2 regions of the Streptacidiphilus sp. MAP12-16 genome follow, and region 1 is predicted to be linked to the other one. Evidence: riboswitches for the same ligand, from Rfam matches in the RefSeq annotation. Region 1 holds a riboswitch; the other holds the start of a gene.

The links. Region 1 has a riboswitch for magnesium ahead of ABIA33_RS32030 (magnesium transporter MgtE N-terminal domain-containing protein). Riboswitches for the same ligand answer to the same signal wherever they lie in the genome.
Region 2: another riboswitch for magnesium. It lies ahead of ABIA33_RS18190 (NRAMP family divalent metal transporter); the one in region 1 lies ahead of ABIA33_RS32030 (magnesium transporter MgtE N-terminal domain-containing protein).

What each region holds. Positions count from the first base shown of each region.
Region 1 is NZ_JBGCBY010000033.1:15,693-19,091, reverse strand. Features, by position in the region: gene ABIA33_RS32040 (MMPL family transporter) at 1-777, shown strand, start outside; gene ABIA33_RS32035 (dsRBD fold-containing protein) at 929-1,210, opposite strand; M-box (ykoK) riboswitch at 1,411-1,582, shown strand; gene ABIA33_RS32030 (magnesium transporter MgtE N-terminal domain-containing protein) at 1,879-3,225, shown strand; gene ABIA33_RS32025 (NRAMP family divalent metal transporter) at 3,222-3,399, shown strand, end outside.
Region 2 is NZ_JBGCBY010000012.1:143,391-146,789, forward strand. Features, by position in the region: gene ABIA33_RS18190 (NRAMP family divalent metal transporter) at 1-1,276, opposite strand, end outside; M-box (ykoK) riboswitch at 1,535-1,721, opposite strand; gene ABIA33_RS18195 (phytoene/squalene synthase family protein) at 1,819-2,730, opposite strand; gene ABIA33_RS18200 (PKD domain-containing protein) at 2,948-3,399, shown strand, end outside.

The DNA.
Region 1 (3,399 bases):
GACGACAGGACCACCATCGCAGGAACCTCCGGTGCCCAGATCCTGGTCGGCGGCACCACCGCGTCCAACATCGATGTCTCGGCCAAACTCGCCTCAGCGCTGCCGGTCTTCCTGGTGGTCGTGATCGGGCTGGCGTTCGTCCTGCTGACGCTGGCATTCCGGACGATCCTGGTCCCGATCAAGTCGATCATCGGCTTCCTGCTGTCGGTGAGTGCGGCGCTCGGTGCGACGGTCGCGATGTTCCAGTGGGGCTGGGGCAGGCACCTGTTCGGCATCACCCCCACAGAGACGATCAGCTTCCTGCCGATCATCCTGCTCGCCATCATCTTCGGTCTCTCCAGCGACTACGAGGTTTTCGTCGTCTCGCGGATCAAGGAGGACTTCACCAAGACCGGGGAGGCGCGAGGCGCCGTCGAGCGCGGCACCGGCCTGGCGGCACGGGTCGTGACCGCGGCCGCGCTGATCATGTTCGCGATCTTCGTGGCGTTCATGTTCACCAACGACCCGATCATCAAGGCCATCGGCTTCGGCTTCGCGGTGGGCGTGTTCCTGGACGCCTTCGTGGTCCGGCTCACGCTCGTGCCCGCCGTCATGGCGATGGTGCGTGCCAAGCTCTGGTACCACCCGCAGTGGTTCACGAAGTACGTGCCCGACCCTGACATCGAGGGTGAACGCCTTCAACACCGCCTCGCCTCGAACGCCCCGGCCCAGGGCCGGCCGGCCCCAGCTGATGACGCGTCGGTTCCGGTCACCAAGACGCCGGACGAGTCGGCCTGACGGCAGCCCCGGCTCACGGGCCGGCGGGCGCCTCCTGACCAAGCGCCAGGGGCTCCGCGCGCGGACTGCGCCGTCCTTGGCGGGCCGGTCTCGTCACATCTCCTGCGCGGAGGGCGTGTTGAGCTGTTCTGTGGCGCCTCCGCGGATGGCGTCAGGTGTGCGGAGTGCGTTCCTCGGCCGAGGAGTCGATCGTCCCGGCGCGCAGCAACCGGTGGCCCAGGTCGACCAGTGCCCGGCCGGCCGCGAACTCGTCGCCGATCTCGGGCACGGGAGTGTCGCGCGGGCTTCTCCGTGCCTCGGTGCGGCTCTCCAGGATGCTGTCGCCGGTGTCGAGGACGGCGTGCACCTTCGTGAGGTCGCCCTCTTCGAACAGATCGAGCCGTAGAGTCCAGTGCTTGGTTCGGGGCTCGTCATCGATGGCGTTCTGTGTCATGGCAAAGACGTCCTTCGAGTGATGTCAGCCGTCCCGCATCGTCCCGCAGGGTCACGCTCACGGGTCGCCTCCATCGTCGCACCCCGCTCCTGCAGCGGCCACGCCTGCACGGCGGGGGCCGGGTCGGGCGGGACGGACTTTTGCGCCATCCGGGTTGGCGCGGGTGCACGGCTGGGGCGTAAGGTTCGCTCCGTTGAATCAAGGCACCTCGTTCGGTGAGGCGTCTTCACGGACACAGGCCACTGATCCCACCCGTCGAGAGACGCTCCGGATCAGGACAGGTCTCCCCGACCTAAGGGGTGACCCCAAGTGGCTTCCCTTGCAGGGGACTACGCCGTGGAGTGCCAAAGCTCTGACGAGTAGGGGTGAGCCTGGCATGCGGCCGGGATCCCCTTGGCCATGGTGCCTGAGCGCGGGGCGCTCCTGACGGCGGAGGAGGCGAGATGGACAGTAGTCCGGGCCATAGTCGGCCCCACCATCCGTTGTTCTCGTCTGTCTCTTCGCGCCACGAAGCAGCCACTCCCGCACTGACCTGACCGACCTCGCACCGACCGCGCTCCCGCGCGGCCACGGTGCGAGGCGCCTGGAGTCCGCGCGGAGACATGCTGCGCGACGCCCCGCCATGGCGGGGTCAGGGGGTGTTCACTTTGACTGCCAATACTCTGCTCATGAGTACATCCGCGCGTCTGCGTGACCGCCGAGTCCAACTCGCGCGCCGCGCCATCGCCTCCAAGGCGGTGCGCGGTTCCCTGGTGTCCGTGGCCGGCCTGGTCGGCGGCCCGGTCACCAACCAGGCCGGAGAGGACGTCGGACGCGTCGTCGACATCGTCGCCCGGCTCTATGGCGCCGACCCGTACCCGCCGTTGACCGGACTGGTGGTCCGGGTCGGCCGTCGACGCGCGTTCCTGCTCGCCGACACCATCGAGCAGGTAGCGGCCGGGCAGGTGCGGCTGCGTACGGCGCGGATGGACCTGCGCGAGTACGAGCGCCGCCCCGGCGAGGTGCTGCTCGCCCGGGACGTGCTCGACCACCAACTGGTCGACGTGGACGGCGTCCAGGTCACTCGCGCCGCCGATCTGTACCTGGCACCGCTCGCGGACCGGATCGTTCTGGTGGGCGTCGACGTCTCGCTGCCCACGCTCCTGCGGCGGTTGGGACCGCGGCGCTGGCAGGTGAGGCCGACCCCCGAACGCGTGCTGGACTGGCAGGCGGTGGCCCCCTTCGCCGAACACGCCACCGACGGACCCGCCCAGGTCCACCTGCGCGGATCGCGCTCCTCACTGCACCAGTTGCGGCCCGCGGATCTGGCCGACGTGCTGGAGGACCTCGGCCGCTCCGAGCGCCAGCAGCTGCTGGCCTGGCTGGAGCCCGGTCATGCGGCCGACGCCTTGGAGGAGATGGAACCCAAGGAACTGGAGAACCTGCTGCGCGAGGCCGGCCCCACCTACGCCGCGCAGATGATGGAGGAGATGGAACCCGACGAGGCCGTCGACGCGCTGCGCGACCTGGAGACCGGGGAACGCGAGACCCTGCTGGAGCGGATGCCGCCGGCCCAGGCCACGGGCCTGCGCGTGCTGCTGTCGCACCGCGAGGGCACCGCGGGCGGCGCCATGACGACCCGACTGGTCACCGCCCGGCGCGAACACACGATCGCCGAGGTCCGCGGCCTGCTCGCGGAGCAGGCCGAGCACCGCACGGAGATCGACGCGGTGGCCGTCGTCGACCCGGGCGGCCGGCTGCTCGCGGACATACCCCTGTTCCATCTCGCCGTGGCCGAGGAGACCTCGACCCTGGGGGAGATCGTGGACTGGCTGGCCCAGTTCGGAACGCAGGTCGTGGTCGGCCCGGACACCCGGATCGACGAGGCGGCCGATCACCTGGTCGCCTCGCGTGCCTCCTCGCTGCTGGTGGTCGACGCGAACGAACGTCCCGTGGGCCGGATGCTGGCCGACGACGTCCTGGACAGCCTGATGCCCGAACGCGGGCGCCGCCATTTCCGGAGGTTCCTGCAGTGACCCGCGACCTGGACACCTCCCCTCGCGCCGGGTTGGCTCCCGACGAGCCGGGCCCGAGCGGGAGCGCCGGGAAGAGTGCCGGCCGGCGCGGACTGGCCCGCGTGGCCGCGGTGGTGGCGATCGCCGGCCCGGGGCTGGTGGCCGCGAACGCGGGCAACGACGCCGCCGGCATCG
Region 2 (3,399 bases), on a different contig from region 1:
TCTTAGGGCCGTTGACCCACGGGCCCAGTACCTGCTTGTCGTTGCACAGCAGCAACAGGAACACCGAGGCGGACGGCAGCAGGACCCCGGCGAGGGTCTGCACGCCCTCGGTGAGCAGACCCAGCGGGGAGCCGGGGATCAGGACGATCGCGGCGGCCAGACCGACCAGGGCGGCATAGACGGCATAGAAGCCCTTCGCGCCGCCGACCCCCCGGTGCAGCGAGTGCTTGAGGCCGAAGACGTCGCCGATCGCGTAGGCGGTCGAGAGTGAGACGGCGAACGCGCCGATGATGGAGGCGTCGAGCAGCGCGATGGCGAACAACACCCCGACCAGCCTGCCGGCGTGGGCCTCCAGTCCATGGGCGATGCCGGCCGTGTCGGTGAAGTTCCCAGCTCCGGAGGTGCCCGCGAAGGCGGCTGCGGTCAGGCCCATCAGCGCGGCGCCGCCGATGACGACGATGGCGATGCCGATGGCCAGGTCGGCCTTCTCGTACTTCATGAAGCGCGGGGTGATCCGCTTGTCGATGACGTAGGACTGCTGGAAGAACAGCTGCCAGGGGGCGACGGTGGTGCCGACGATGCCGATGATCAGCAGCATCACCGTGGACAGCTGCCCCGGGCCGCCGGGCAGGCCGGGGAGGGCGAAGTCGTGGGCCATCTGCGACGCTGCCGGGTGGACCATGAAGTAGATCGGGACCAGGAGCAGCGAGCCCAGGCACAGTGCGACCGCGATGCGCTCGAAACGGCGGAAGGAGCCGGTGAAAGCGGAGGCGATGATGATCGCGGCGGCGACGACCACCGACCCGGCCTTGGGCAGACCGAGGTAGCCGGTGGCGAGGGTGATGCCGATGAACTCGGTGACCAGGGTCAGGGCGTTGAGCAGGAACAGGTCGATCACGGAGAACGCGCCCCAGAATGCGCCGAAGCGCTCCAGGATCAGCCGGGCATGGCCCACGCCGGTGACCGCGCCGAGGCGCAGCACCATCTCCTGGTTCACGTAGAGCACAGGGACCAGCAGCAGCAGGGTCCACAGCAGGTGGGTGCCGTAGTTCTGTCCGGCCTGGCCGTAGGTGGCGAACGCGCCTGCGTCGTTGTCGCCGACCATGACGATCAACCCGGGGCCGACGATCGCCAGCAGGGTCTTGAGCTTCGCGGACAGGCCCCGGCGCGGGGCGTGGTCGTCGAGCCGGATGGTGCCGAACGCGCCGTGGATGTCACCGACGTGCGCGTCGTCGAGCACGGCGGCGCGGTTCGCGGGGTTGACGGTGGTGGTCATGGCGGATCCCTCCCTGGCCCCTGTGGGGGGCGGGTTGGAGGGCATGCAGCATCCGTCCGCCCTGCGACCGAAGGGCGCAGGAAAGGACACGCTCAAGGGCGTGTTCGGGCAGGTGGTTACCGCATGCCGAAAGAAGGCGAGGACAGGCAGGTGCGGGGCCGTTCGTGGCCCGGACTATCACAGTCCATGTCTCGCCTCCCTACGGTCGGGGCGCGATGGTGCGCCCAAGCGGCAGAGGGAACGCCGGGTCGTGATCCCGGCACACCCCAACTCGTCAGAGCTTTGGCACTCCACGGCGTAGCGCGAGCCCCCCGAAGGGTCCGCATGCGCAGCCACTTGGCCTCAACCCTTAGGTCGGGAAGAGGTGTCCTGATCCGGAGCGTCTCTCGACGGGTGGGATCAGTGGCCTGTGTCCATGGAGACGCCTCACCGAACGAGGTGTCTGTTGAATAACCGTTCACATGATGGTCCAGTACGGACGAGCCTGTCAAACAGCTTTCGGGCGGCTCGGCAACAGACGGACTGTGCAGCTGAGTTCAGCCTCACCTGCGGTGGCGGCGGGCCTCTCGGTACTCGCGCAGCAGCAGTGAGCCGACCGCGGGTGGGGAGGGGCGCGCGGATCCGCGCAGCAGGGCGGCGCCCTTCGTGGTGGCCGCTCGAGCGGTGAGTTCGTCGAGCGCGATCAAGGTCCGGAGGATCGGGCGGTTCGCGGGCGGGGTGAGCTCCGGCAGACTCCGGCCGGTCCGGAGGCTGTGACGGGCCTGTTCGAGCAGTTCCTGGAGCAGGGCGCGGGTCGCGGGCGTGTCGTGGCCGTGCTCCAGGTCGGCACGGGTGACGCCGTGGCGTTCCAACGTCTCCTTGGGGACGGTCAGCCGACCTTCCTGCAGGTCTTCCGCGAGGTCGTTGACGAAGTCCAGACGCTGGCTGCCGTCCACGAAGGTGCGGCATGCCTCGCGGTAGCCGGCCTGGTCGCCGGCGGGGGCCAGCAGGCAGGCGACGACCATCAGCCCGGGCAGGGAGTAGCCGTCGATGTAACTCTGGTAGTCCTTCTCGGTGGTGAAGCCGGCGAAGTCCAGATCGGTGGCGGCGGCGGCCAGGAACTCGTCGATGTGGGCGCGCAACTGCGGGTACGCGCGGGCGGTGTGCGAAAGCGCCCGGATCGTCGGGTGACCGACGGCGCTGCCGGCGAGGCCCTCGCGCACTTCGGTCGCCCACTCCTGGTAGGCGTCGAGGCGTTCGGCGCGCGGCCCGCTGTCCAGCAAGGTGTCCGTATGGTGCATGAACGCGGTGGCGGCCATGACATGCGGCACCAGAGGCCTGGGCAGAAGCAGCAGCGCCGCGACGCAGGCTTCGCGTTTGTACCGGGCGACCAGCGACCGCTGCAGGCCGTAGTCCGCACGCAACCCCGGATCGTCAATTCCCGCTGCGTCGAGCGCGCGGCTCCATGTGCTCATCGACATCCCCCTCCGGCAGCCGTGTTGGCTGCGCCCACCCGCATCGGTTGATCCGTTACCTTGCGCGATTCCGACATAAGCATCCTTGTGCGGCAGCCCTGAGCAATTCCTCCTGGCGCATGTCTGTTCCCCTACGGAACAATCACGCTGTTCAGGGCGTCGAGACCCAGTACATCAGCTGGTCTCCGCCTTACCACTCTTCCCCCGGGGGGAAAGAATGCGCGCAAAGCGCATGTCGGGGCTCGGCGCCTTCGCCATCACGGCGGGGCTCGTTCTGCCCACCGCAGCCGCTCCGACGCCGGTGTCCGCTTCCGGCTCCACGATCTATGTCAACGTCCGCGCGTCAAACTGCTCCGACACCGCAACTGCCGCGGGAACGCAGGACGTTCCGTACTGCACCATCCAGCCAGCCGTGAATGTGGCACAGCCTGGCCAGACCGTTCTCGTCGCGCCCGGCTTCTACCGCGGTGAGGTGGACGTCACCCACTCCGGAACGTCGACCGAGCCGATCACCATTGCCGGTGACAACGGCGAGGCCCACGGCCCCGCCAACAGCGCGACGCTGGTGAACCGGCTCGGTGCGCACGCCTTCGTCGTCAAGGGCGTTCACGATGTCGCCATTCAGGGCTTCAACCTGCAGACCAGAGACAGCGCGGTGACGATTCAGGA